3 regions of the Streptomyces sp. NPDC020875 genome follow, and region 2 is predicted to be linked to each of the others. Evidence: riboswitches for the same ligand, from Rfam matches in the RefSeq annotation. Region 2 holds a riboswitch; each other region holds the start of a gene.
What was found. A riboswitch is a leader RNA that binds a small molecule or an ion and turns the genes downstream of it on or off. The one in region 2 is predicted to bind thiamine pyrophosphate.

Region 1: it holds a riboswitch for thiamine pyrophosphate, as region 2 does, so the genes downstream of both, thiC (phosphomethylpyrimidine synthase ThiC) here and thiO (glycine oxidase ThiO) in region 2, are expected to answer to the same signal.
Region 3: it holds a riboswitch for thiamine pyrophosphate, as region 2 does, so the genes downstream of both, AB0G74_RS06765 (thiamine ABC transporter substrate-binding protein) here and thiO (glycine oxidase ThiO) in region 2, are expected to answer to the same signal.

What each region holds. Positions count from the first base shown of each region.
Region 1 is NZ_JBFADP010000003.1:100,572-110,231, forward strand. Features, by position in the region: partial or broken gene AB0G74_RS02790 (YibE/F family protein) at 1-1,155, opposite strand, end outside; gene AB0G74_RS02795 (hypothetical protein) at 1,180-1,527, shown strand; TPP riboswitch at 1,609-1,786, shown strand; gene thiC (phosphomethylpyrimidine synthase ThiC) at 1,780-3,576, shown strand; gene AB0G74_RS02805 (hypothetical protein) at 3,649-4,467, opposite strand; gene AB0G74_RS02810 (metallophosphoesterase) at 4,609-6,057, opposite strand; gene AB0G74_RS02815 (LacI family DNA-binding transcriptional regulator) at 6,378-7,490, opposite strand; gene hisC (histidinol-phosphate transaminase) at 7,938-9,011, shown strand; gene AB0G74_RS02825 (cytochrome ubiquinol oxidase subunit I) at 9,397-9,660, shown strand, end outside.
Region 2 is NZ_JBFADP010000017.1:73,273-82,932, reverse strand. Features, by position in the region: gene thiE (thiamine phosphate synthase) at 1-380, opposite strand, end outside; gene AB0G74_RS12355 (Rv2175c family DNA-binding protein) at 745-1,110, opposite strand; gene AB0G74_RS12350 (FAD-dependent oxidoreductase) at 1,230-2,510, opposite strand; gene AB0G74_RS12345 (hypothetical protein) at 2,828-3,169, opposite strand; TPP riboswitch at 3,251-3,363, shown strand; gene thiO (glycine oxidase ThiO) at 3,361-4,557, shown strand; gene thiS (sulfur carrier protein ThiS) at 4,554-4,769, shown strand; partial or broken gene AB0G74_RS12330 (thiazole synthase) at 4,776-5,612, shown strand; gene pknB (Stk1 family PASTA domain-containing Ser/Thr kinase) at 5,953-8,001, shown strand; gene AB0G74_RS12320 (deoxyribonuclease IV) at 8,069-8,938, shown strand; gene AB0G74_RS12315 (sulfite oxidase-like oxidoreductase) at 9,031-9,660, opposite strand, start outside.
Region 3 is NZ_JBFADP010000008.1:60,833-70,492, reverse strand. Features, by position in the region: gene AB0G74_RS06780 (nuclear transport factor 2 family protein) at 1-71, shown strand, start outside; gene AB0G74_RS06775 (ABC transporter ATP-binding protein) at 231-1,277, opposite strand; gene AB0G74_RS06770 (iron ABC transporter permease) at 1,277-2,914, opposite strand; gene AB0G74_RS06765 (thiamine ABC transporter substrate-binding protein) at 2,989-4,086, opposite strand; TPP riboswitch at 4,169-4,279, opposite strand; gene rlmN (23S rRNA (adenine(2503)-C(2))-methyltransferase RlmN) at 4,378-5,484, opposite strand; gene AB0G74_RS06755 (phosphatidate cytidylyltransferase) at 5,584-6,819, opposite strand; gene frr (ribosome recycling factor) at 6,819-7,376, opposite strand; gene pyrH (UMP kinase) at 7,534-8,340, opposite strand; gene tsf (translation elongation factor Ts) at 8,588-9,424, opposite strand; gene rpsB (30S ribosomal protein S2) at 9,608-9,660, opposite strand, start outside.

The DNA.
Region 1 (9,660 bases), on a different contig from region 2:
CGTACGGACGATCTCCTCTGCCACCAGCTCGCTGTTGGCGACCGCACCCATCCCGCTCTGCGCGATGCTGAAGAGCAGCAGCAGCGGCAGCGCCGCACCCGCGTAGGCCAGGACGAGCGTATTGACCACCGAGGCGATGTGGTCCCGGCCGATCCGGATCGCGGCCCGGTACAGCGCCCTCGGCCCCATCCCCGGATCGGCCTGGCGCAGCTCCCACACCGCCGACGTCTGGGTCACCGTGACGTCGTCGAGCACCCCGAGGGAGCCGATGATCACCCCGGCCAGCAGCAGTCCGCTCATGTCGATCCCGGGATAGAGCCCGTGGATCAGTCCGGTGTTGTCGTCGGTATTGCCCGAGAGCGTGGCCCAGCCGATGAAGATCGAGCCCAGTAGCCCGATCAGCAGCAGCGAGATCAGCGTGCCCAGGACGGCGACCGAGGTTCTGGCGGTGATGCCATGACAGGTGTAGAGCGCGATCAGCATGATGGCGCTCGCCCCGACCACCGCCACGACCAGCGGGTTCGAGCCGTCCAGAATCGCCGGGAGGATAAAGAAGTTCAGTACGGCGAAGGAGATGACCAGCGCCACCAGCGCCATCACCCCACGCATCCGCCCCACCAGCACCACCGCCAGGGCGAAGATCCCGGCCAGGACGGCGAGCGGCAGCCGGCGGTTCACATCGATCACCGAGTACTGGAGGTCCCGGGGCGCGTCGGGGGCGTACGCCACCACGACACCGAGCCCCGGCTTCAGCTTCCGCGGCGCCTCCGGCTGGACGATCTCCCCGAAGGAACGCCCCTTGTGCGGACCGCTGGTGATCTCGATCGTCGCCTTCTTGCACTTGCTGTTCCCGGCCGCGGCGCCCGTACCGCCGTTCTGGGCCGGGGCCATGCCGTCGCCGGTCACCGGTACCTGGGCGGCGTTGACCGACTTGCAGTCGATCGGCTCCAGCCGGGTCACGGTCGCCGACTCGGTCTGCCGGTCGAAGCCGACCCCGGTCCGCTCGTGCCCGGGGGCCGAGCCGGGCCAGAGGACCGCCAGGCCCACGACGACGGCGGCGGCGAAGGGGATCAGTACGGCGGCGATCACTCGGCGCAGATGCCGCGAAACGGGCGCGGCGGGACCGTGCGAGTGGGAGTGCCCGTGCGAATGGCCATGCGAATGCCCGGGGGAGTGCCCGTGCGGAGGGCCGTGGGAGGGCCCGGTTCCGCCGTGGTCATGGCCGGGACCGTGACCGTCGTGGCCGGGACCGCCGGGACCGTGACCACCGTGGCCATGATCCTGCCCGTGCCCCTGTCCCTGCCTCCGTTCCCACTCCCGCTCCGGCTCGGCCGGTTGTCCGAACGGCTGCGCGACCGGCTGTCCCGGGTGCGCGGCGGCCGGTCGGGGCACCGGGGGCGGCGGCGCCGAATGGCCCGGGGCATGGGGCGGCGCGGGGCCGTGGCCGGGAACGTACCCCTGGTCACCGCCGTCCGCGGAGCCGTACGCGTACCGGGAATCGGGGCCCTGTCCGGGGCCGGGCGCTGATGACGTCACCGACCGATCATCGCAAGAACGGCCGGGGGCCCCTGTTCAGCACGCCAGAATTGGCGCTAGCGTTGGTGTCACCTTTGCACACGCGGGAGCTCGGAGCACCGGGCTGAGAGGGCGCTGACCTCCGTCGACGCGTCATCGGGTGGTACACGAACCAGGTGTACGACCGGGATGTCGTCCATGGGATCCGCTGCGTCGACCGCCGAACCTGTTACCGGGTAATGCCGGCGTAGGGAGTAGGTCTTCATGACCGTTCAGGATGCACGCACGCCTGCCGTCGAACCCGCCGTCGACGGCGACCGCACGCCGGGCTGGCACAAGGGGTACGTCACGGGCTCGCGCCCGGACCTCCGGGTGCCGGTCCGTCAGGTGCACCTCACCAACGGCCGGGACGTGACGCTGTACGACACCTCGGGCCCGTACACCGACCCCACCGTCGAGACCGATGTCCGCCGCGGTCTGCCGCCGCTGCGGGAGAACTGGATCGTCGCCCGCGGCGACACCGAGGAGTACCAGGGCCGTCCCGTCCGCCCCGAGGACGACGGGATCAAGCACACGTCCCCGCGCGGTGGACTGCGCAATCTCGACGCCGTCTTCCCCGGCCGGCCGCGCCAGCCGCGCCGGGGCCGTGACGGCCGGGCGGTCTCCCAGCTCGCCTATGCCCGCCGGGGCGAGATCACCCCCGAGATGGAGTTCGTGGCGCTCCGGGAGAACGTCGCCCCCGAGGTCGTCCGGGAGGAGATCGCGGCCGGCCGGGCGGTGCTCCCGGCGAATGTGAACCATCCGGAGATCGAGCCGATGATCATCGGCAAGCGGTTCCTGGTGAAGGTCAACGCCAATATCGGCAACTCCGCGGTCACCTCCTCGATCGAGGAGGAGGTGGAGAAGATGACCTGGGCGACCCGCTGGGGCGCCGACACGGTGATGGACCTCTCCACCGGCCGGAACATCCACACCACCCGCGAGTGGGTGCTCCGCAACTCCCCCGTCCCGATCGGTACGGTGCCGCTCTACCAGGCGCTGGAGAAGGTCGACGGCCGGGCCGAGGAGCTGACCTGGGAGATCTACAAGGACACGGTGATCGAACAGGCCGAGCAGGGCGTCGACTACATGACCGTGCACGCGGGGGTGCTGCTGCCGTACGTCCCCCTCACCGCCCGCCGCAAGACCGGCATCGTCTCGCGCGGCGGTTCGATCATGGCGGCCTGGTGCCTGGCCCACCACAAGGAATCGTTTCTGTACGAGAACTTCGAGGAGCTGTGCGAGATCCTCGCGGCGTACGACGTCACGTACTCCCTCGGCGACGGACTGCGGCCGGGCTCGATCGCAGACGCCAACGACGCGGCGCAGTTCGCCGAACTGCGGACGCTCGGTGAGCTGAACCGGATCGCCAAGCGGATGAACGTCCAGACGATGATCGAGGGCCCCGGGCACGTCCCGATGCACAAGATCAAGGAGAACATCGACCTCCAGCAGGAGATCTGCGAGGAGGCGCCGTTCTACACCCTCGGCCCGCTGACCACCGATGTGGCGCCCGCCTACGACCACATCACCTCGGGCATCGGGGCGGCCATGATCGCCTGGTGGGGCACGGCGATGCTCTGCTACGTCACGCCCAAGGAGCACCTGGGCCTGCCCAACCGGGACGACGTCAAGACCGGGGTGATCACCTACAAGATCGCCGCGCACGCGGCGGACCTCGCGAAGGGGCATCCGGACGCCCAGGTATGGGACGACGCGCTTTCCGACGCGCGGTTCGAGTTCCGCTGGGAGGACCAGTTCAATCTGGCCCTCGACCCGGACACCGCCCGGGAGTTCCACGACGAGACGCTGCCCGCGGAGCCCGCGAAGACGGCCCACTTCTGTTCCATGTGCGGGCCCAAGTTCTGTTCGATGAAGATCAGCCGGTCGATCTCCGAACAGTTCGGCGGGGACGCGGCGGCGGACGGGGCGAGCGAGACGGAGATCGCCGAGGGGATGCTCCAGAAGTCCCGGGAGTTCGCGGCGAGCGGCAGCCGGGTCTATCTGCCGATGGCGGACTGAGCCGGGGCTGCCCCGTACGTCCCCCTGGCCCCGCCGGTCACTCCGGTCGGGGCCGTGGGGGACACCCTCCGGTCACTCCGGCCGGTGTTCGGGACCGCCGAAGTCGGGACTGGTGAACTCGGGGCTGCTGAAGCTCGGCCGCTGCCCGGCCGTGGCTCCGTCACCGGGGCTGGAGAAGTCCGGGCTGTCGTACCCCACCTTGGGGATCCGGCTCACCGGCCGCGCCCGGGCCGCGGCGAGCGGGTCGACGTCCGGTTCCTCCAGCGCCAGCCGGAGGAACGGGAGCAGCCCGCGTTCCAGTACGGCATGCAGCCAGGCGTCCTTGGCACGTGCCACCTCGTCCGGCAGATCCTCGGACAGCTCGACGGCGGCCACCTGCGTCGCGCTGTTGCGGACCGCGGTGATCAGCAGCCCGACCGCCGCCGCCAGGATCGCGGCGGCCGTCACGGCGGCGAAGAACCAGCCCGCCGTGACCAGCGGGGTGGCGAAGGACGGTGCCGGGTCGAGCATCTTCAGCAGATACCCCACCAGCAGGAAGATCAGCGCCGCCGTCCCGGCCAGGACCGGTGCCAGCACGGTGAGTACGGCGCCGAGACCGGCACCGCCCCCGTCGGCCTCGGCGAGGGGATCGGGCGGGGCTTCCCGGGCGGCGTCCGGATCCGCGGGGGAGCGCGCCTCCTCGCGGATCCTCAGGTAGTGCGCGTACTCCGGCGCCGCGGACGCGGTGATCAAGGTAGTGGCCCTGAGCGCCATGGTCCGTAGCTGAGTGGCGTTCAGCCGTTCGCCGACGGCCGTGAGTTCCGGCCGTTCACCGGCGTCGCGCAGTACCTCGTCGAGGAGCCGCTCGTAGTCGGCGCGGTCCTCGCCCAGCAGATGCGGAGCGCTGTTCATGTGCGTCCCCCGATACTCCGCGGGCCGGGCCGTCCGCGCACGGACGGGGACCGGTCGTCGACGGAGGAGAGTCTGCGACGGATAACCCGATGGTAGAGCCGTTACCGCGCGGGGTGACAGGGGATTGCGGCAAAACGCCGGTCAACGAGGGTCGGTAGCGCTCCGGTCGGCCAGCGGAAGCTGGACGACCAGCAGCTTTCCGGCCATGGTGACCCCGCCGTCCATGGCGATCGCCAGCCCGTCCGCGTAGACGTGCGGGCCCTCGACCACCGGACGCTCGCCGCTCTCGCCCTCCTCCGTGCCGACCTCGCCGAGCAGATACGGAATCGGGCTGTGGCCGTGCACCACCCGGGTACCACCGTAGGCGGCGAGCAGTTCGCGGACCGCCGGGGGGCCGCTCGTCTCGTCCCGGAAGGCGAACCGCTTGGTCATCTTGCGGAACAGGTCCCAGCACTCGTCCGCGTCGTTACGGGTGAGGACGTCGTGGATGGTGTCGTTGACGGCCTCGGCGTTGTCGCCGTAGTCGAGATAGGCCGTGGTGTCCGAGTGCAGCAGCAGATGGCCGTCCTCGACCGCGACCGCGTCGAGCCGGGCCATCCACTGGACATGGACGTCCTGGAGCCGGTCCATATCGGACTTCTGGCCGCCGTTGAGCAGCCAGGCGGCCTGGAAGGTCGCGGTACCGGCGCCGGAGTTGACCGGGGTGTCGACGAAACGCTTGGCGCCCAGCAGCAGCAGCTCGTGATTGCCCATCAGGGCCTTGCAGTAGCCGCCGGCCGCCGCGGCCTCGGCCGAGAGCCGCATGACCAGGTCGATCACCCCGATACCGTCCGGGCCCCGGTCGGTGAAGTCGCCGAGGAACCAGAGCCGGGCATTGCCCGCCGCCCAGTTGCCCTCGGCGTCGATCAGACCCTGGGCCGCGAGGGCGGCCACGAGTTCGTCGAGATAGCCGTGGACGTCGCCGACGACATAGAGAGGGCCCAGCTCATTGGGCCCGGACTGCTCGCCGGACGCCGGACGCGGTACGGCATCCGCTCCGGTGTCGGTCCCGGCACCCGCCCCGGCTCCGGCGCCGGGCTCGGCCCGGCTGATGACCGGGAGATCGCGTTCGGTGGGGGTGTAGCCCTCGGGCAGCTCGTCCTCGGGGACGGCGTTCCCGGGGTGCGCCGCCCGGGCGGGGTACGCCTCGTACGCCTCCGGTGCGGACACGGGCACCTGGGCGGCCTGAGGCGCCTGGGGCTGTGCGTGAGCCTGAGGGGCCTGGGCCTGAGGCGCCTGGGGGGCGCCGCCGTACGGGGTCTGTTCCGTTACGGGGTAAGGCGCCGGTGGCTCCTGGTGGTACGGCTCCTGCTGGTGCCCATGAGGAACGACAGGCGCGGGAGGCGGTACGGGAGCGGCGGGCGCGGCCTGGGCCGGGTGTCCGGCCTGCGGCGCGCCCTCCTCGGGACCCCGGGGCGCGGGAATGCTCTCGGGCCGTTCCTGGTCCTGTGCCCCGGACGGTTCCACGGGCATCTGCGCATACGGCGGAACGCGGAAATCGCGCAGCGTCGCCGTCCGCACCACGGGTCCTTGACCGGCCCCCTGAGTCATCGACCCCTCCACCACCGTCGCGCCGCCGTTCACCTCTCGGCCCAGCCTGGTCGGGGTGGTCCGCGGTGTCGTCCGCCCATCATAGGAATGAGGTCCGCGCTCTGTGACGCACCAGGGGTGTTGAATCCGGTCGTACCCCCTGAGTTGCCGACTGTTTCGCCCCGTTAGGGCAGTAATGAGGCTTCCGGTCGTGTCCCGGTGTCCTCCGGTACCGGCGGATCCGGCCCGGTCCGGCCCTCTCCGGGCGGGCTCGTGACCGTCCGGCCGGGTCGGCGGCCGGACCGCGGGACCGCCCGGAAGGTCTGCTTCCGCCGCTTCGGCTACTCCGACGAGGGGGACCGCGGCGGGCTGACGGTGGTCCGCGGCGAACGGCGCTGGGACGAGGTCCTGACGATCAGCTCCGTCGGTATCACCTGCTCGACCGGACGGTCCTCGTCGATGCCCTCGATGGCGTCGATGAGCAGCTGGACGACGGCGGTGCCGATCCGCCGGGGCTTCAGCGAGAGGGTGGTGATCGGCGGCTCGGTGGTGGCGTAGACCGTCGACTCGCTGCAGCAGACCAGCAGCAGGTCCTCGGGGACGCGCAGCCCGTAGCGGCGGGCGGCGGCCAGCAGGTCGGTGCCGTTGGGGTCGAAGAGTCCGTAGACCGCGTCGGGCCGGTCCGGGCGGGCCAGCAGCCGGTCGGCGGCGACGGCGCCCGCGCACGGGTCGTGCGCCGGATACGACTCGTAGACGGGATCCTGGCCGACCCGCTCGCACCAGTTGAGGTACGCGGTGGTGGAGAGCCGGGTGTACGTGTCCGTGGTGGTGCCGGTCAGCAGGCCGATCCGGCGGGCGCCCGCGTCGGCGAGATGGTCCAGCAGATCGAGGACGGCCGCCTCGTGGTCGTTGTCCACCCACGCGGTCACCGGGAGGGTCCCGGCCGGGCGGCCGTCGGAGACGACGGGCAGCCCTTGGCGGACGAGTTCGGTGACGACCGGATCGTGGTCGGAGGGGTCGATGACGACCGTGCCGTCGAGCGCCACGTTCGACCAGACGTCGTGGCGCGAGGTGGCGGGCAGGATCACCAGGGCGTAGCCGCGGGCCAGCGCGGCGGAGGTGGCCGCCCTGGCCATCTCGGCGAAGTAGGCGAATTCGGTGAAGGTGAAAGGTTCATCCCCGTACGTGGTCACGGTCAGGCCGATCAGGCCCGACTTCCCGGTACGGAGGGTGCGGGCGGCGGCAGACGGCCGGTATCCCAGCCGGTCGGCGACCTCGCGGACATGTCTGCGGGTGGCGTCGGGCAGTCTGCCCTTCCCGTTCAGCGCGTCCGAGACGGTCGTGATGGAGACACCGGCTGCGGCGGCGACGTCTCGAATGCCCGCCCGACCTTGCCGGCTTCCCCGGCGGGATGTGTCCGTCCGGCTCACCTGGTGCTTCCCTGCTGCTGTCATGGCGTGCCGATATTAGGGCTCGTGCGGGCGGTGGGACCGGTCGCATATGCACCCGTTGACAGGCACGATTCTGCATGATCATAAACCATCAACTGCCTTTGAATTTAAGGAACTTATTCGATACTCATCGGTCGGCTGAGGTGTGCCGGGGCCCAAGCCGGGCCCGGGATCAAGGTCTCGGAGAGGTCTCAACTCACCTCTACGGGGGACGCGCGCCACGGAGCGAGCCGGAGGCGCGCGCCCCGGGCGCGAGCGCTCCCCCCGATCTTCCGAACCCCTGTCCGAGCGGATCGCCGAACTCCTGTCCGAAGTCGGACCGGGGTGCCGGGTGGGGGTCCGTTCGAACGGGAATCCTCATAAGGTGTGCAGCATTGGGCTCGGGCCGGATTTCCGGCCGGAGCCGGGACGGACGGTCGAGGAGGATCTGCGGTGAGCGATACGAGCCCGATGACGAGCCCGAGGCTCCGTGCCGAGCTGAACGGAATTCCCACGTACAAGCCCGGCAGGCCGGCGGCGGGCGGCGGCTCCGTCGCGTACAAACTGTCGTCCAACGAGAATCCCTATCCCCCGCTCCCCGGAGTGATGGAGCGCGTTCTGGCGGCGGCCGAGAACTTCAACCGCTATCCCGATATGGCGTGTACGGGTCTGATGAGCGAGCTGGCGGACCGGTTCGGGGTGCCGCTGACGCATCTGGCGACCGGTACGGGCTCGGTGGGCGTCGCCCAGCAGCTGATCCAGTCGACCGCGGGCCCGGGCGACGAGGTGATGTACGCCTGGCGCTCCTTCGAGGCGTATCCGATCATCACCCGGATCAGCGGCGCGACCGCGGTCGAGGTACCGCTGACGGCGGGCGAGACGCACGACCTGGACGCGATGGCCGACGCGATCACCGACCGGACCCGGCTGATCTTCGTCTGCAACCCCAACAACCCGACCGGCACGGTGGTGCGCCGGGCGGCCCTGGAGCGGTTCCTCGACCGGGTGCCGTCGGATGTGCTGGTGGTGCTGGACGAGGCGTACCGCGAGTTCATCCGGGACCAGGACGTACCGGACGGCGTGGAGATCTACCGCGAGCGGCCCAATGTGGCGGTGCTGCGGACGTTCTCCAAGGCATACGGCCTGGCGGGGCTGCGGGTCGGCTTCGCGATCGCCCGGGAGCCGGTGGCGGCGGCGCTGCGGAAGACGGCGGTGCCGTTCGGGGTGACCCAGCTCGCGCAGGAGGCGGCCGTCGCGTCGCTGCAGGCCGAGGACGAACTGCTGGGCCGGGTCGGGACGCTGGTCTGCGAGCGGACCCGGGTCCACGAGGCCCTGGTGGAGCAGGGGTGGACCGTGCCGGAGACCCAGGCCAACTTCGTCTGGCTGCGGCTGGGGGAGCGTACGGCGGAGTTCGCGGCGCACTGCGACGAGGCGGGTGTCGTGGTCCGGCCGTTCGCGGGCGAGGGCGCGCGGATCACGATCGGCGAACCCGAGGCGAACGATCTGTTCCTGCGGGCGGCGGAGGAGTACCGCAAGAAGCTGTGACCCGGCCCGGCGCCCGGCGGCCGCCCGGTGCCCGCTGACGGTCCTGTGCCGGCGCCCGGTCCGGTGCCGCCCGGCCCTCCGGCGCCTGGTGGCCGCCGCCCGGCATGTCGTCGATACCCCGGTACGTCCGATGGTCCGGGTCCCGCTCCAGGGGCCCGGACCATCGGCGTTTCCGGGTGCCCCGGCCCCGCGAGCCCGGCCGTGATCTAGCTGGAGCGGCCCGCCGCGTCAAGAGGTACCCCCCGGTCATCAGTCTGAATTTCGGATGAGACATAATCTCATGTGAATGTGAACGCTTTCACAAGCGTGTCTCGTTCATCCCGCTATGGCTGGGATTAATCGGGCAAACTGCCGATTGACCTTGTCGATGTAAGGAGATGACGACGTGGACTTGGCTCTGGCGCCGGAGACCCTGGCGCGATGGCAGTTCGGCATCACGACCGTCTACCACTTCCTCTTCGTCCCCCTGACGATCTCCCTGGCCGCCCTCACCGCCGGACTCCAGACCGCCTGGGTCCGGACCGGCAAGGAGAAGTACCTCAAGGCGACCAAGTTCTGGGGCAAGCTGTTCCTGATCAATATCGCCATGGGTGTCGTCACCGGCATCGTGCAGGAGTTCCAGTTCGGGATGAACTGGTCCGACTACTCC
Region 2 (9,660 bases):
TCGGCCCGGCTGTGGGTGGAACGGCCGATCAGCACCCCGCCACCGTCGCCGCCGCTACCGCCGCCGAGGACGGCACGGGCGGCCGGTACGGGCAGATCGCCCTGCCCGAGATGGAGGACGGCGGCACCGGCGGCATGCGCCACATCGGCCCGGTCGTTCACGGCGAGCAGCGCGCCGTGGCGGCGGCAGGCGTCCGCGAAGACCTCCAGATGCCGCAGTTCCTCGGCGGCCTCCATGCCCTTGTCCCGGAGCTGGACGATGTCGACGCCGGAGGAGAGCACCGCGTCGAGGAATTCGGGGAGATCGCCCTGGCGGGTGCGGGCGTCGGTACAGAGGTAGAGCCGGGCGTCGGCGAGCCGGGCGCGGCGGTCGGAGGTCATGGACATCGGGGTCCCCCCAGGGGTGATGGATCGGCGGGCGGCCGGGGCGGGCGGGCCCGGTGTCGGCGGGACACGGTGCGGGCGCGCCGGTGGGACGCGGTTTCCGCGCGGCGCGCTCGGACACACGTCAAAGGCGCACCGGCAGACGAGCCCGGAAGCCGGCCCGGAACGTGCGGCGGGCGTACGAGGCGGGGCGCGCGAGGCCGTCGCGGGGCGGCACCCCTGTCGGTCGGGGTGCGGCCCCGCGACGGACGGCCCGTCCTTCGCACCCGGCGTCGGGCCCGCAGGCCGCGCGGCACGGGAAGAGTCACGGGCACGGGCGCGTGTTCCGGGGCGCCCCGGAACACGTACCCGGATCGTCTGATCAGACGGCGAGAGCCTGGGCCCGGCGCTTCACCTCCGTACCTCGGTTCTCCCCGAGGGCCTGCGCGGGCGTACCCGGCAGGGAGGGGTCCGGGGTGAAGAGCCACTCCAGCATCTCTTCGTCGGAGAAGCCGTCGTCCTTGAGCAGGGTCAGGGTCCCGGAGAGGCCCTTGACGACCTTGTCCCCGCTGATGAAGGCGGCCGGGACCTGGAGCACCCGGTTCTCCCCGCGGCGCACCGCGATCAGCTGGCCCTCCTTGACCAGCTGCCTGACCCGCGTCACCTCGACGTTCAGCTGCTCCGCGATATCGGGCAGGGTGAGCCAGGCGGGGACGAGGGCATCGATCTTTGCGTCAATCTCGGTCACAGGACAAGCGTGCCATCTGGGACCGACAGTGGGTAGCGGGAGTCCCGTCCGGCGGCGGCCATCCGGCCCACGCCGCCCCTGGAACACCAGGTCGGCGCGGGCCCGGAGGGATCAGCCGGTCAGCGGGCCGCCGTCTTGAGAGAGATCTCGGGATCGGCTGCCGCCACCGGATCGAGCCGTCCGCCGGACTGCATGATCCGGCGGCCCTGGGAGAGATCCCGGGGCCTGTCGACGGCCAGTACGGCGCGCAGGACGCCGTCCCGCAGCCACAGAACCGACCAGGTGGCGGCGTCGGCCGGGTCGCCGCGCCACAGCAGGGTGTCGGCGTCGGCGTGGTCGCCCGCGTACTGCACGAACCGGCCGAACTGCTCGGACCAGAAGTACGGCACCGGGTCGTAGACCGCCGGAGCCACGGCGGGCTCCGGGGGCGCGTCGGCCGCGGTGGTGGCGGCCCGGTCGGCCGCCTCCTGGTCGGCGAGGATATTGGCGGCGACGGTACGCGGCCCCTGGAGGGCGTTGTCCCAGTGGTGGACGAGCATCCGGCGGCCGTACCGGTCCGACGGGAAGGAGGCGCAGTCGCCGACCGCGTACACACCGGGCACTCCGGTCCGCAGCCCCTCGTCGGCGGTGACCGAACCGTCCGGGCCGGTCTCGATACCGGAACCGGCCAGCCAGGCCGTGGCGGGCCGGGCGCCGACCCCGACGACGACGGCCCCGGCCGCGATCCGGCGGCCGTCCGCCAGAACGACCGTCCCGGGCTCGACGGCCGCCACCCGGACGCCGGTGACCAGCTCCACCCCGGCCTCGGCGTACCACTTGCCCATCGGGGCCGTGACCTCGGCGGGGAGCGCGCCCGCGAGCGGTCGCTCCGCGGCCTCGACGACCGTGACCGCGCAGCCCGCGGACCGGGCCGCCGTGGCGAACTCCGCCCCGATCCATCCGGCGCCCACCACGACGATGTCGTGCCGCCGCTCCAGCACCGGGCGCAGCCGGGCCGCGTCGTCCAGGGTCCGCAGCAGATGCACCCCCGGGACCGCCTCCGTACCGGGCAGCGTGAGGGGTTCGGCGCCGGTCGCCACGACGAGGAAGTCGTACGGGACCGGGCCCGCCTCCGTGTCCAGTTCGCGCACGGCGGGCCGGACACCGGTCACGGCGGTACCGAGGCGCAGTTCGACGCCGAGCGCCTCGAAGTCCACGTCGAAGGCGGAGCCCTCGGCGGTGCCGAGCAGCACCGCCTTCGAGAGCGGCGGCCGGTCGTACGGCTGATGGGGCTCGGCCCCGATGACCGTCACGGGCCCGGTGTGCCCCAGCTCCCGCAGGGCGACGGCGGTCTGCACTCCGGCGATCCCGGCGCCGACGACGACCACGCGGGGAGTTCTGGGGGATGTCTGATGGCTCACGGCTCCACGATAAGCACCCGCCCGGGACTGCCCCCGGCGGCGGGTGCCCCTTCCTCTCGACACCGGGCCGCGCGCGGTGGGGCGCTCGCGCGGTTCCCCTCGGTTCCCCGCGCCCTTGAGCCCCTCGCCGTGGGCGATCGGGCATGCTGGGCGGCCGCCGGCCGCCTGTGGTCGCTCGCCCGGTTCCGCCCCCTATGCCTTCGGCAACGGGGGGATCCCCAGCGCCCCCTGGTTGACCCTCTCGCCGCCCTTGCGATGAGGCGAGCCCCTGTTCAAGGGCGGAGCCGGGTCGGAGGCGCGCGCCTGATGGGACGGGACTAGTGGGGGAGTTCCTCCACCGTGCTCGTGCCCGCGCCCCGCTGGGATTCCCAGGTCCAGGTCTCCTCCAGGCGGACCCGGCCGTCGGGGAGGTCGATCACCCGGGAGACGCAGTGGCCCGATGCGGTGGCGCCGTCCGTCTTGAGCTGGACGTAGCGGAAGTCGAGGCGGTCGCCGTCCCTGGTGCCCACCAGATGGCCGCGGACGACGTCGCCGCCGGTGTACTCCGCCCAGATCCGGCCGTCCTCCTCGTGGTAGGTGAACCGGGTGGCCGTGCCGACCTGGCCGGGGGCCTGGTCGGTGACCGGGGACAGCACCAGTCCGTCCAGCGATCTCGCCATGCTGAGGGCTCCTTGCTCTCGGGGCGCGGCCCGTCCGTCCGCCTTACCGGGCGTCGGAGACGGGGGTTAGGGTGGCCACCGTAAAGCACTCGCGGGAGCCCGGACGCACCGGGCTGAGAGGGAGGCTGGCCGGCCTCCGACCGTACGAACCTGATCCGGGTCATGCCGGCGAAGGGAGGGGCTGGACGCCCATGTCGCATACCTCCGAACCGTCTTCGGCCACGAGCGGCGGGACCGATGTGCTGGTCGTCGGGGGCGGGATCATCGGGCTCGCGGTCGCCTGGCGGGCGGCGCAACGCGGGCTCGCGGTGACCGTCGCCGATCCGGACCCCGGCGGCGGCGCGGCCGAGGTGGCCGCCGGGATGCTCGCGGCGGTCACCGAACTGCATTACGGCGAGCAGACCCTGCTGGCCCTCAATCTGGAGTCCGCCCGGCGCTATCCCGCCTTCGTCGCGGAGCTGGAGGAGGTCAGCGGGCGGTCCGTCGGCCATCGGTCCTGCGGCACGCTCGCCGTCGCGCTCGACGCCGACGACCGGGCCCATCTGCGGGAGTTGCACGCCCTTCAGCTGCGGTCCGGGCTGGAGTCGCAGTGGCTCACCGGGCGGGAGTGCCGCAGGCTGGAGCCGATGCTCGCCCCGGGGGTGCGCGGCGGGCTGCGGGTCGACGGGGACCATCAGGTCGACCCCCGGCGACTGGCCGCCGCCCTGGTGGTGGCGTGCGAGCGAGCCGGGGTGGAGCTGCGGCGGGACCGGGCGGACCGGCTGCTGGTCGAGGGCGACCGGGCGGTGGGCGTGGCCTTCGCCGACGGGCGTGAACTGCGGGCGGAGCGGACCGTACTCGCCGCCGGGAGCCTGAGCGGGCGGCTCGGGGGGCTGCCGCCGGACGCGCTGCCGCCGGTACGCCCGGTCAAGGGGCAGGTACTTCGGCTGACCGTGCCCCCCGCCTACGCCCCGTTCCTCTCCAGGACCGTCCGCGCCGTGGTCCGCGGCAGCCAGGTCTATCTGGTGCCCCGGGCCGACGGCGAACTCGTCGTCGGCGCGACCAGTGAGGAGCTGGGCTTCGACACCACGGTCACCGCGGGCGGGGTCTACGAACTGCTCCGCGACGCCCATGAGCTGGTGCCGGGGATCACCGAACTGCCGCTGACGGAGGCCAGGGCCGGGCTGCGCCCCGGCTCTCCCGACAACGCCCCGCTGCTGGGTCCGAGCGCGCTGCCCGGACTGCTGCTGGCCACCGGCCACTACCGCAACGGCGTACTGCTGACCCCGGTGACCGGGGACGCGATCGCCGAGACGCTCGCCACCGGTGTCCTTCCCGAGGAGATCCATCCCTTCACCCCCGACCGATTCCGTTCCGCCGCCCCCGTCTCCCAGGAGCAGCTCGTATGAACAGCGTTCCCCCGGTCGTCTCGGTCAACGGCGAGTGGCGTGAACTCGCCAGCGGTACGACGCTCGACGCTCTCGTCGCCACCGTCGCCCCGGCGCCCTCGGGGGTCGCCGCCGCGGTCAACGAGGCGGTCGTTCCCCGTGGTCAGTGGCCCGGCACGCTCCTCGGCGACGGTGACCGGGTCGAAATCCTCACCGCCGTCCAGGGGGGCTGAGCGACCATGTCCGAACTCGCCCCGCCCCGCTCCGGCCGACCGTCCCCCGACTCGACGGACGCCACCGGAGGACCCGCCGCCGGGCGCGACCCCCTCGTGATCGCCGGGACCGCCTTCGGCTCCCGGCTGATCATGGGCACGGGCGGCGCCCCCAGCCTCGACGTCCTCGAGCGCGCCCTGGTCGCCAGCGGTACCGAACTCACCACCGTCGCCATGCGCCGGGTCGATCCCACCGTCCACGGCTCGGTGCTCTCCGTCCTCGACCGGCTGGGCATCCGGATCCTGCCGAACACCGCGGGCTGCTTCACCGCGGGCGAGGCGGTCCTCACGGCCCGGCTCGCCCGGGAGGCCCTGGGCACGGAGTGGGTGAAGCTGGAGGTGGTGGCCGACGAGCGGACCCTGCTGCCGGACCCGGTCGAACTCCTCGACGCCGCCGAGACCCTGGTCGACGACGGTTTCACCGTCCTCCCGTACACCAGCGACGACCCGGTGCTGGCCCGCCGGCTGGAGGACGCGGGCTGTGCCGCGATCATGCCGCTGGGCTCCCCCATCGGCTCCGGTCTCGGGATCCGCAATCCGCACAACTTCCGGCTGATCGTGGAGAACGCCGGGGTGCCGGTGATCCTCGACGCGGGCGCCGGTACCGCGTCCGACGCGACGCTCGCGATGGAGCTGGGCTGCGCTGCGGTGATGCTGGCGTCCGCCGTCACCCGGGCCCAGGAGCCGGTCCTGATGGCGGAGGCCATGCGGTACGGGGTCGACGCGGGGCGGCTGGCGTACCGCGCGGGGCGGATCCCGCGCCGCCACTTCGCCCGGGCGTCCTCCCCGACGACGGGCGTCGCCTCCTTCGCCCCCGACGAGGAACACGAGGGTCACGGGACGACCGGAGCCGGGGTCCCGGCCGGTGCCGGGCACGGTACGGGCGGCACGCGCGGCGCCGGACCGGCGGCGGTCGACCCGGAGCGCCCGGCGTTCTAGGGAGTTTCATGCGTGCCGGGGCAGGCGAGCCCGGCGAGATCCACAAGAGACGGACCCGGCCCCTCCCGAGCCGTGTCGCGGACGGCGGGCCCGGCGGCCGGAGCATCACAGCTCGGCATCGGTACTGGCCCGATCCTGCCCCGGTCCCGGCCGCCCCCGCACCGGCGGCGGCCGGGTTGTCGGTACCGGCTCGTAGAATCGCTGCGTGGACACGACCCTCCAGGACCCCCTCGTCGGGCAGCTGCTCGACGGCCGATACCGCGTGGACGAGCGGGTCGCCGTCGGCGGGATGGCCACGGTCTACCGCGCGCTGGACACCCGGCTCGACCGTGAGCTGGCGCTGAAGGTGATGCATCCGGCGCTGGCGACGGACGCGACGTTCGTGGAGCGGTTCATCCGGGAGGCCAAGTCCGTCGCACGGCTGTCGCACCCCAATGTGGTGGGCGTCTTCGACCAGGGCGCGGAGGGCGCCTATGTCTATCTGGCCATGGAGTACGTGGCCGGATGCACCCTGCGGGACGTGCTGCGGGATCGGGGCGCGCTCCGGCCGCGCGCGGCCCTGGACATCCTGGAGCCGGTGCTGGCGGCGCTCGGCGCCGCGCACCGCGCGGGCTTCGTCCACCGTGACGTCAAGCCGGAGAATGTGCTGATAGGGGACGACGGCCGGGTGAAGGTCGCCGACTTCGGTCTGGTCCGGGCGGTCGGTTCGGTGACGAACACGACCGGCTCCGTCCTCGGGACGGTCTCCTATCTGGCCCCCGAGCAGATCGAGGACGGCACCGCCGACACCCGGTCCGATGTGTACGCCTGCGGTGTGATGCTGTACGAGACGCTGACCGGCGCGAAGCCGTACGCGGGCGACACCCCCGCCCAGGTGCTGTACCAGCATCTGAACGCGTCGGTGCCCGCGCCGTCCGGCCGGGTCCCGGGGCTCGCGGTGGAGCTGGACGAGCTGGTGGCGAGTGCGACCGCGCGCCGTCCCGATGTCCGTCCGTACGATGCCGTGGCCCTGCTCTCGCAGGTCAGGACGGTACGGGCGGCCCTGGGTGACGAGCAGCTCGATCTGGTGCCGCCCGCCGCCCGTGAGCCCGGTGAGGCCCCCGGGTCCGGGGAGGCCCAGGAGCCGGGTGGGGCGGGCGCGACCGCCGAGGGCACCGGCGGCCGGAGCCGACGTACCGGACGTCACGGCGGCGGGACCGGCCGACGGGGCCGGAGCGCCGGTTCCGAGGAGCGTACGGATGTCATCCCGCGGGTCTCCGGCGGGCTGCCGGACGAGCAGCGGGTCCAGCACACGGCCCGGTTCACGGCCCCGCCGACGCCCCCGCCCGGGGAGCCGCGCCGAAGGTGGTCGCCGCTGTCGGGGCTGCCCCGGCGCGGAGTGGTCACGATCCTGGTGGCCGTGCTCGCGGTGCTCGGGATCGGTGCGGGCGTCTGGTACATCAACTCGGGCCAGTTCACCCGCGTCCCGGCCGTCATCGGCAAGTCCGAGGCCGAGGCGAAGCAGCGGATCGAGGGCGCGGGGCTGGGTGTGAAGGGCGTCCGGCGGGAGTTCAGCGACACCGTCGAGCGGGGTGCGGTCATCGGCTCCGACCCGGCGACCAATGAGCGGATCCGGGGCAACGGCTCCGTGACGATCGTCGTCTCGCGGGGCCCGGAGATCGTCCGGGTGCCCGCCGTGAAGGGCGAGCCGCTGGCGAAGGCCGAGGAGAGACTGCGGGGGGTCGGGCTGGCGCCGGGTGTGGTCACCCGGGAGTTCAGCGCCGAGGTCCCGCAGGGCGCGGTGATCCGTACGGAGCCGGGCGCGGGCGCCGGACGCAGCCCGGACTCGGCGGTGGCCCTGGTGGTCAGCCGGGGCGCGCCCGTCGAGGTGCCGGATGTCACGGGCGACCCGGTCGCCGAGGCGACGGCCGAGTTGGAGGGCGTCGGCTTCGAGGTGGTCGTCGCGCCCGAGCAGGTGAACGCCCCGCAGGAGGCCGGTACGGTCGCCCGGCAGTCGGCGCCCGAGGGCACCCGGCTGGCCGGTGGCGACACGGTCACCCTCACGGTCTCCAAGGGGCCCCGGATGGTCGTGGTCCCCGATGTCGGCGGGGACTCGGAGGGCGAGGCCCGCCGGAAGCTGGAGGCCGCGGGCTTCCGGGTCAAGGTGGAGAAGTCGTTCCCGTTCCTCGGCGAGACGGTCGCCCGTCAGTCGCCCGGCGCGGACGAGCGGGCCCCCGAGGGCGGCACGGTCACCATCACCCTGAAGGGTCTCTGACCCGCTCCGGCGGGCCGGTGAGAGCGAGCGGCACCCCCCGGGGCCGCGAAAGGACGATCGAACACCCATGCGCAACCCCGTCGGCGGCCATGTACCCGTGGCCGGGGGACTCGCCACGACCGGACTGGGCACCGCCCGTGAGATCGGCGCCGAGACCGTTCAGGTCTTCGTCGCCAATCCGCGCGGCTGGGCGACGCCCGCGGGCCGCCCCGACCAGGACGAAGCCTTCCGCGAGCGATGCGCGGCCGAGGGGATCCTGCCGTGGATCCACGCCCCGTATCTGATCAATTTCGGCTCGCACACCGAGGAGACCGCGCGCCGTTCCGTGGTGTCGATGCGGCACTCCTTGCGCCGGGGCCGGGAGATCGGGGCGCCGGGAGTCGTGGTGCACACCGGTTCGGCGACCGGGGGCCGCTCCCGGGAGACGGCGCTGGCGCAGGTCAGGGAGCTGGTGCTGCCGCTGCTCGACGAGTTGACGGCGGACGACGATCCGATGCTGCTGCTGGAGGGCACGGCGGGCCAGGGCGCGTCGCTCTGCTCCCGGATCGAGGACCTCGGCCCGTACTTCGAGGCGCTGGACTTCCATCCCCGGCTCGGGGTCTGTCTCGATACGTGTCATGTGTACGCGGCCGGACACGACCTGGCCGCTCCGGGCGGGGCGGCCTCGGCCCTGGACACGCTGGTGGCCACGGTCGGCCGGGGGCGGCTGCGGCTGATCCACGCCAATGACTCCAAAGAGGCCCACGGCTCCCACAAGGACCGGCACGAGAACATCGGCGCCGGTCATATCGGCGAGGACGCGTTCCGGGAGCTGTTGCGGCATCCGGCGACCGAGGGCGTACCGCTGATCATCGAGACACCGGGCGGCCCGGAGCGGTACGCGGCGGACATCGCCCTGCTCAAGAGGCTGCGCGAGCGGCGGCCCGGCGCCGGATAGGGCGGCCCGGGCCCCCGCCCATCGCTCCGAAGCCGCTGCCGCCCGGCCTTTGACACGAGTCAATCAAATGGCCGAAAGGCGGCCCCGGGCCGTCACAGCTCGGGGCCGTCCCCTGGCTCCTCCTGGTAGGAGTAGCGCTGCTCCCGCCAGGGGTCGCCGAGATTGTGATATCCCCGCTCCTCCCAGAAGCCCCGGCGGTCGGCCGTCATGTACTCCACTCCCCGGACCCATTTGGGGCCCTTCCAGGCGTAGAGCTGCGGCACCACCAGACGGAGCGGGAAACCGTGCTCGGCGGTGAGCAGTTCACCGTCCTTGTGCGTGGCGAAAATCGATCGTTCCGCCAGGAAGTCGGCGAGCCTCATATTGGCGCTGAAGCCGTACTCGGCCCAGACCATCACATGGGTGACCTCGGGCGCGGGCGGCGCGAGACCGGCGACGACCCGTGTGGGGACCCCGCCCCATTCGGCCCCCAGCATGCTGAATTTCGTCACGCAGTGGAGGTCCGCCACGACCGTGGAGAAGGGCAGCGCCGAGAACTCCTCATGGTTCCAGCAGCGCTTGTCGCCGTCGGCGGTGGCCCCGAAGACCCGGAACTCCCAGCGTTCGGGACGGAACTTCGGCACGGGTCCGTAATGGGTGACGGGCCAGCCCCGCTGCAGTCGCTGGCCCGGCGGAAGCTCGGATTCCACAGCTGCTCGGTGATCCCTGCTCTCCGGCTGACC
Region 3 (9,660 bases), on a different contig from region 2:
GGGACGGCCTGATCGTCCGCTTCCGCGTCATCGAGGACAGCCTCGCGATCGCGGCGGCCTGCACGGAGTAGCCGCCCCGGCCCCGGAGGCGTGACCGGAGGCGCCGGGGCACGGCGGGGGCCGGAAGTCACCGGGGCGGAAGGCACCCGGGCGGGCCCGCGCCACCGGCCACCGGCGGCCCCGGCCGGGAGCCCGGCGAACCGCCCCGGCCGGCCCCGCGAGGGCCCCCGCTACGGCTCCGTCCCCAGGACGACCACCTCGTCCGGGGCGAACTCCACCCCCACCCGGGCCCCCTGTCCGGGCGCGTCCCGGAGGCCGGTCTCGGCCTCCAGTACGGGGCCGGAATCGGGACGCAGCCGCAGGGCGACATGGGTGCCGCGGAACGTCCGGGACTCCACGAGATACCCGGGCCCCTCGCCCGCGCCGGGCGCGGTGAGCCGTACGCCCGACGGTCTGATCATCACGTCGTACGTACCGTCCGGCACCGGACCGGCCACCGGGACCCGGCCCCAGTCGGTGTCGGCGGCGCCGTCGCGGACCACGGCGCCCTCGGTGACGTTGTCGAAGCCGAGGAAACGGGCGACGAACGCGTCCGCCGGCCGCCGCCAGACGTCGAGCGGGGCGCCGCTCTGCGCGATCCGCCCGTCCCGCATGATGACCACCCGGTCGGCGAGGGCGAAGGCTTCGCCCTGGTCGTGGGTGACGGCGAGTACGGTCGTACCGAGCCGCCCGAACAGGGCCCGCAGTTCGACGACGAGCCGCTCCCGCAGCCCCCGGTCGAGCTGGCCGAGGGGTTCGTCGAGCATCAGCAGCCGGGGTTCGGGGGCGAGCGCGCGGGCGAGCGCGACCCGCTGCTGCTCGCCTCCGGAGAGCGATGACACCGCGCGTGCCTCGGCTCCCGGCAGCCCCACCAGTTCCAGCAGTTCGGTGACGCGCCGCCGTCGCGCGGCCCGGTCCGCGGACCGGCCCCGGTCCCGCATCCTCAGTCCGAAGGCGACGTTCCCGGCGACGTCCCGCTGGGGGAAGAGCTGGTGGTCCTGGAACATCAGCCCGACGCCGCGCCGGTGGACGGGGACGCCGGACTGGTCGCCGCCGCCGAGCCGGACCCGGCCCCCGTCGGTGTGCCGGAGTCCGGCGACGACCCGCAGCAGGGTGGATTTGCCGCTGCCGCTGGGGCCCAGCACACAGACGATCTCGTGGTCGGCGACGGTGAGGTCGACCGCGTCGAGGGCGGCCCGGGCCCCGAACCGTACCGTCACATCGTCCAGTTCCAGCATCAGAACTCCCCGGTCGTGGTGGTCGTGGTGCGGATCCGGATCCGTTCGAGCAACAGCAGCGCGACCGCGCACACCACCATCAGGATCGTGCTCAGTGCCATGGCCTGGCCGTAGTTCAGCTCGCCGGGCCGCCCCAGCAGCCGGGCCACGGCGACGGGCAGGGTGGGCTGGTCGGGGCGGGCGATGAAGACGGTGGCGCCGAATTCGCCGAGGGAGACCGCGAAGGCGAATCCGGCGGCGATCAGCAGGGCGCGGCGGACCAGCGGCAGATCGATCTCCCGCCAGACCCTGGCCGGTGAGGCGCCGAGTACGGCCGCGGCCTCCCGCAGCCGGTCGTCCACGGCCCGCAGGACGGGCAGCATGGTGCGGACCACGAACGGCACGCCGACCAGGGCCTGGGCGAGCGGTACCAGGATCCAGGACGCCCGCAGGTCCAGCGGCGGTTCGTCGAGGGTGATCAGGAAGCCGAAGCCGACGGTGACGGCGGAGACGCCGAGGGGCAGCATCAGCAGCGCGTCGAAGCCCCGGAGCAGCCGGCCGGTCCAGCCGCCGCCCCGGCGGGCGAGGGCTGCCGCGGCGAGCCCGCCGACGACGACGGCGATCGCGGTGGCCGCCAGGGCGTACCGCAGGGAGTTCCCCACGGCGTGCAGGGGTGGTACGAGGAAGGCGCCGCCGCTGCCGTCGAGGGTGCCGAGGGCCCGGTAGTAGTCGAGGCCGTAGCCGCGGGGGGTGTCGAGGGAGCGTTCGACGAGGACGCCCAGCGGCAGCAGCACCAGCAGGGCGACGCTGGTGAGGACGGCGCCCAGCAGGGCCCATTGGCGGGGGCCGCGGGGCCGGTGCGCGGTCTGTCCGGGGTCGACCAGGGCGAGGGCGCTCTCCCGCCGCCGTATGGTTCGGGCGTGTACGGCGAGTACGGCGCCGACGGCCGCGAACTGCACCAGGGTGAGTACGGCGGCGGTCCGCAGATCGAGGAGTTGCGCGGTCTGCCGGTAGACCTCGACCTCCAGGGTGGCGAAGCCGGGCCCGCCGAGGATCTGGACGATGCCGAAGGAGGTGAAGGTGAAGAGGAAGACCATCAGGGCGGCGGCGGCCACGGAGGGCGCGAGGGCGGGCAGGGTGACGGTCCGCCAGGCGGTGAACCGGCCGGCGCCGAGCACCCGGGCGGCCTCCTCCTGGCGGGGGTCGAGCTGGGCCCAGAGCCCGCCGACGGTCCGCACCACGACGGCGTAGTTGAAGAAGACATGGGCGACGAGGATCGCCCAGACCGTGGTGTCGAGGCGGACGCCCCACAGCTCGTCGAGGAGTCCGCCGCGGCCGACGAGGGCCAGGAAGGCGGTGCCGACGACGACGGTGGGGAGGACGAACGGGACGGTCACCACGGCCCGCAGCAGCCGTTTGCCGGGGAACTCGTACCGGGCCATGACATACGCGCCGGGCAGGGCGACCACCAGCGTCAGCAGGGTCGACACCACGGCCTGCCAGGTGGTGAACCACAGCACGCCCGCGATGTCGTCCCGGCCGAGTACCTCGGTGATCCGGTCGAACCGCCAGGCGCCGCCGTCCCGCAGACCGCGGCCGGTGATGGCCGCGACGGGGTAGGCGAAGAAGACGGCGAAGAACGCGGCGGGCAGCAGCATCAGCGCCAGCCGCGCCGCGTTCCCGGTCCGGGACGGGCCGCCCCGCCCGGACCGGGAACGGGACGGGCCACCCGTCACTTCACGACGGTCGAGGACCACGTCTGAACCCACTGCTCACGGTTCTCGGAGATGGTGTCGGGTGCCAGGGTCAGCGGGTCGCTGATCCGGACCCCGTGCTCGGTGAAGATCGCGGGCAGCTTCGCGTCCTTCACGACCGGGTTGACGAACATCTTCAGCGGCAGGTCCTCCTGGAACTCGGTGGAGATCAGGAAGTCCAGCAGGGCCTTGCCGCCCGCCTCGTTCTTCGCGCCCTTGAGGAGTCCGGCGAACTCGATCTGCCGGAAGCAGGTGCCGGTGGCGACGCCGGTCGGCGCCTCCTTCGGCTTCGGTTCGGCGAACAGCACCTCGACGGGCGGGCTTGAGGCGTAGGAGACGACCAGCGGCCGGTCGCCGCCTTCCTTCTTGCCCCCGGCGGAGCCGGAGAACTCCAGGTTGTACGCCTCTTCCCAGCCGTCGACGATCTTGACGCCGTTGGCCTTCAGCTTCTTCCAGTACTCCTGCCAGCCGTCCTCGCCGTAGCGGGCGACCGTACCGAGGACGAAGCCGAGTCCCGGTGAGGAGGTGGCGGCGTTCTCGGCGACCAGCAGGTTCTTGTACTCGGGCTTGATCAGATCGTCGAGGGTGCGGGGCGGAGCCAGCTTCCGGTCCGCGAAGTACTTCTTGTCGTAGTTGACGCAGATGTCGCCGGTGTCGACCGGGGTGACCCGGTGCTCGCCCCGGTCGAGCTGGACGTCGGCCGGGACCCGGTCGAGGCCCTTCGCCTGGTACGAGGTGAAGATGCCGTTGTCGAGGGCGCGGGAGAGCAGGGTGTTGTCGACACCGAAGAAGACATCGCCCTGCGGGCGGCCCTTGGTGAGGATCTCCTTGTTGAGCGCGACCCCGGCGTCACCGCTCTTGAGGACCTTGACGGTGTAGCCGGTGCGCTTGGTGAACTCCTTCAGTACGGCATCGGAGGCGGCGAAGGAGTCATGGCTGACGAGGGTCACCGTCTTCGACCCCGTACCGCCGCCGGAGTCCTTGCCGCCGTCGTCGCCGGAGCCGCAGGCGGCCAGCACGGACACCCCGAGCGCGGTGGCCAGCGCGACGGCCGTGGTCTTTCTGATACTGCTCACGAAACGAATTCCTCCTGGTGACAGCCAGGAAGAGACGCGGCCCTGCCCGGATTCCGGTGGAATCCGGGCAGGGCGCAACAGCCGGAGTGTGAGACCGAACTTCCTACCCGGAATGACCCGGGCGAGGTTCAGAGGGTCTGCGGCCCCGCGGGTACCGCACTCTCAGCGCTGTGGCGCTCCCCTGTCGGAAATATGCAAATGTTCAGGCCAGCCTACAAGGTGCGAATCCCGCCAGGGCAGGGGGCGGCCCCGCCCGCTGGCGTACCGCCCGTACCGCTACCGCCCGTACGCCTACCGCTCGGACGCGGCGAGCTGACCGCAGGCCCCGTCGATCTCCTGGCCCCGGGTGTCCCGTACGGTCACGGGCACCCCGTGGGCGGCGATGGCCTCGACGAACGCCTTCTCGTCCTCCGGCCGCGACGCGGTCCACTTCGATCCGGGCGTCGGGTTCAGCGGAATCAGGTTCACATGGACCCGCCGCCCCTTGAGCAGCCGTCCCAGCAGGTCACCACGCCACGCCTGGTCGTTGATGTCCCGGATCAGGGCGTACTCGATCGAGACCCGGCGGCCCGACTTCTCCGCGTACTCCCAGGCGGCGTCCAGCACCTCCCGGACCTTCCAGCGGGTGTTGACCGGCACCAGGGTGTCCCGCAGCTCGTCGTCCGGGGCGTGCAGCGAGACCGCGAGCCGGCACTTGAAGCCCTCGTCGGCGAAGCGCAGCATCGCGGGCACCAGCCCGACCGTGGAGACCGTGATGCCCCGCTGCGACAGACCCAGCCCGTCGGGCTCGGGGTCCGTGAGCCGCCGGATGGCGCCCACGACCCGCTTGTAGTTCGCCAGCGGCTCGCCCATCCCCATGAAGACGATGTTCGACAGCCGCGCGGGCCCGCCGGGCACCTCGCCGTCGCGCAGCGCCCGCATCCCGTCCACGATCTGGTGGACGATCTCCGCGGTGGAGAGGTTGCGGTCGAGCCCGGCCTGCCCGGTGGCGCAGAACGGGCAGTTCATCCCGCAGCCCGCCTGGGAGGAGATGCACATCGTGACCCGGTCCGGGTAACGCATCAGCACCGACTCGACCAGGGTGCCGTCGTGCAGCCGCCAGAGGGTCTTACGGGTGGTGTCGTCGTCGCACGAGATGTGCCGCACCACGGACATCAGCTCGGGCAGCAGCTCGGCCGCCAGCTTCTCCCGCGCGGCGGCCGGGATGTCCGTCCACTCGGCGGGGTCGTGCGCGTACCGCGCGAAGTAGTGCTGCGACAGCTGCTTGGCGCGGAACGGCTTCTCACCGACGGCGGCGACGGCTTCCTTCCGCTCGGCGGGCGAGAGGTCGGCGAGATGCCTCGGGGGCTTCTTGGCTCCGCGGGGCGCGATGAATGTGAGTTCTCCGGGCTTGGGCATGGTCCATCCAGTGTCGCAGAGATACGACGAAGGGCCCGCCATCCTGTGGATGACGAGCCCTTCCTCTAAAAACCGCAGGTCAGCGGAGCGGAACAGGGCTCAGCCGGACCCGACGAAGATCACCAGCAGCAGCCACACCACCGGCGCGGTCGGCAGCAGGGAGTCCAGTCGGTCCATGATGCCGCCATGGCCGGGGAGCAGGGTGCCCATGTCCTTGATGCCCAGATCGCGCTTGATCATCGACTCGCCCAGGTCGCCCAGGGTGGCCGTGACCGCGACCGCCAGACCCAGCAGCAGACCCTGCCACCAGCTGCCGCCGTCGACCAGGAACTCCATACAGAGCGCGCCCGCCGCCATCGCGAAACCGATGGCGCCCAGCAGGCCCTCCCGGGTCTTCCCCGGGCTGATCCGCGGGGCCAGCTTCCGCTTGCCGAACCGCCAGCCGACCGCGTAGGCGCCGGTATCGCTGACGACGGTCAGCAGCAGGAACGTCAGGACCCGCTGCGCCCCGTCGTCGGCGGTGAGCATCATCGCCACGAACGTCGCCAGGAACGGTACGTAGAAGGCCGCGAAGACCCCCGCCGTGACGTCCTTCAGATACCCCTCGGGGGGCTCCGTCATCCGCCACACCAGTACCGCGAGCGCCGTCAGCGCCATGGCGACCCAGGCGCCCTCGGCACCGCGGACGTACCCGGCGACGACCATCGCGGCACCGCCGACCGCCAGCGGCACCAGCGGCGCCTTGATCTGCTTGCGCTCCTGGAGGCGGGAGGTCAGCTCCCACAGTCCGACGACGACGGCGACCGTTATCACGCCGACGAAGACGGCCTTGACGACGAAGAGCGAGGCGACGATCACCACCCCGAGCCCGACGCCCACCCCTATGGCCGCCCGCAGATCGCGCCCGGCGCGCTTCTTCTCGCGCCGGCCGTCGGTCCGCCCGGCGGGCCCGCGACCGCGGCCCGGCTCACCGCCGTCGTCGCCGGAGCCGGGCCCGGCGGGTGGCGGCGGCGGGCCCGGCGGCCCGGCGGGAGCGGAGCCGGCCGGGACCTCGTCACGGAAGAGCGGACCGCCCCGCCGCCCGGGTCCCGAGTCGGCGCTGTTCCGGTGGTCCTGCTGATCCCGCTGGTCCCACTCGTCCCGCCGGTCGCGATCGTCGGGACCGTCGGCGTTGTTACCTGCGTCGGGGAAGTCCGGCACCTTGGGCATGGGCCGAGTCTGCTGTGCCTCGTGCCCGCCGTACGCGGGACCCGCCGATAGCGGGCCCCGGTCCTGCGGACGCCACTCCCCGACATAGTCGGCCCGCTGCGGGGCCCCCCAGGAAGCGTCGTTCATCAGACTTCGAGCAGCTCGGCTTCCTTGTGCTTCAGCAGCTCGTCCACCTGCGCCACGTACTTGGCGGTGGTGTCGTCGAGCTCCTTCTCCGCACGGCGGCCCTCGTCCTCGCCGACCTCGCCGTCCTTGACGAACTTGTCGATGGTCTCCTTGGCCTTGCGGCGCACGGCGCGGATCGAGATCTTGGCGTCCTCGGCCTTGCCCTTGGCGACCTTGATGTACTCGCGGCGGCGCTCCTCGGTCAGCTCCGGGAACACCACTCGGATGATGTTGCCGTCGTTGCTCGGGTTGACGCCGAGGTCGGAGTCGCGGATGGCCTGCTCGATATTGCGCAGCGCCGTCTTGTCGAAGGGCGTGACCACGGCCATCCGGGGCTCGGGCACCGAGAACGAGGCGAGCTGGTTGATCGGGGTCAGCGCGCCGTAGTAGTCGGCGACGATCTTATTGAACATCGCCGGGTGCGCACGCCCGGTGCGGATCGCGGCGAAGTCGTCCTTGGCGACCAGGACGGCCTTCTCCATCTTCTCCTCGGCCTCGAGGAGGGTCTCTTCGATCACCACTTGCTCCTGCGTGTCTTGAGTAGGCCCGGCTGACAACTGCCCGGTCGGGCGGAACCTGTCGCGTCTTCCCTGCACGGTCTCCGACCGGCAGGGCTTTGTCTATCCCCGGATATCCCCGGGCTTCCGTTGCCGGACGCCCCGGACATCCCCCGGTTCAGGACCGGGTGCCCTTGTCGCTGACGAGCGTGCCGATCTTCTCACCCCGTACCGCGCGGGCGATATTGCCCTCGGCCAGCAACTCGAAGACGAGGATCGGCAGGGCGTTGTCACGGCAGAGGGTGATCGCCGTGGCGTCCGCGACCTTCAGATCGCGGGTGATGACCTCGCCGTACTCCAGCGCGTCGTACTTGACCGCGTCGGGGTTGGTCCGCGGGTCGGCGTCGTAGACCCCGTCGACCCCGTTCTTGCCCATCAGCAGGGCCTCGGCGTCGATCTCCAGGGCGCGCTGCGCGGCGGTGGTGTCGGTGGAGAAGTACGGCATGCCCATTCCGGCGCCGAAGATGACGACCCGGCCCTTCTCCAGATGCCGTACGGCCCGAAGCGGGATGTACGGCTCGGCGACCTGGCCCATGGTGATGGCGGTCTGGACCCGGGAGTCGATGCCCTCCTTCTCCAGGAAGTCCTGGAGCGCGAGGCAGTTCATGACGGTGCCGAGCATGCCCATGTAGTCGGAACGGGCCCGGTCCATGCCGCGGACCTGGAGCTCGGCGCCGCGGAAGAAGTTGCCGCCGCCGATCACGATGGCGATCTGGGCGCCGTCGCGGACCACGGCCGCGATCTCACGGGCGATGGCGTGCACCACGTCGGGGTCCACACCGAGACCCCCGCCGCCGGAGAACGCCTCTCCGGAGAGCTTCAGCATGAAGCGTCCGGCACCGGCCTTGGTCACGTCGTGCTTCCCGTCGTGGTCGTGGTCGCTGTTGTCGCCGGCTGCCTGGGTGGCGTCCGCGCCCTTGTTCATGGAGATCTCCTCGTGCACATACGAGAAGGCCATCGCCGCTGGGTACTGGTGTCCCTGTCGGCAATGGCCTCCTCGTCAGATCTGCGGTCGTCCGGCGCTCCGGGCGCGACGGCGGCGCCCGGGGCCCACGCGTGTGATGACTGCGGGGGAAACCCTAGCGGGCCGACGGATCGATCGCGTACTCGGCGTACCCGTTCCGTCCGGGTGGACGGTCCGGGTACGCGGGTACTGGCGTTCCTGCGTCCGGTCAGGCGCCGACACGGATCCGGGCGAAGCGCTTGAGCTCCACACCGGCCTCGTCGAGAACCTTCTTGACGTTCTTCTTGTTGTCCTTGGCGAACGGCTGCTCGAGGAGGGTGACCTCCTTGAAGAAGCCGTTGACCCGACCCTCGACGATCTTGGGCAGGGCGGCCTCGGGCTTGCCCTCCTCGCGGGAGGTGGCCTCGGCGACCCGGCGCTCGTTCTCGACGATCTCGGCCGGGACCTCTTCGCGCGACAGGTAGGTCGGCGAGAAGGCGGCGATGTGCTGGGCGACGTCCTTGGCGACGTCCGCGTTCTCGGCGGACAGCTCGACGAGCACACCGACCTGCGGCGGAAGGTCGGGCATGGTGCGGTGCATGTAGACACCGACGTACGCGCCGGAGAACTGGGCGAAGCGGTCGAGGACGATCTTCTCGCCGAGGTTGGCGTTGGCCTCGTCGACGTACGCCTGGACGGTCTTGCCGGCCTCGATCTCGGAGGCGAGCAGCGCGTCGAGGTCCGCCGGGGAGGTGGCGGCGACGTGGGCGGCGAGCGCGTTCGCGACGGCGAGGAACTTCTCGCCCTTGGCGACGAAGTCGGTCTCGCACTTCAGCTCGAGCAGCACACCGGAGGTCTTGTCCTCGGAGATGAGGGAGACCACGGCGCCGTTCGAGGCGGTACGGGACTCGCGCTTGGCGACGCCCTTCTGGCCCTTGACGCGCAGCAGCTCGACGGCCTTGTCGACGTTGCCGTCGGCCTCGTCCAGAGCCTTCTTGCAGTCCATCATGCCGGCACCGGTCAGCTCACGGAGCTTCTTGACGTCGGCGGCGGTGTAGTTCGCCATGTCCTTCAGTCTTTTCTCGAAAGGTCGGAAGTCGAAGTCGAGACGGATCCGGCGGGGCCTGCGCCCGGCGGGGCCGCGACCCCTGATCGGGGTTCGCGGCCGGTCCGGATCCGGGGGCGGGCGGCGGGGCCGGTGCCCGGGGCACCGTACCCGCCGTCCTCACCTTGCCTGGTGCGGCGGGGCTCAGCCCTGCGCGGCGTCCTCGGCGGGCTTGTCGGCCTCGGCCGCAGGGGCCT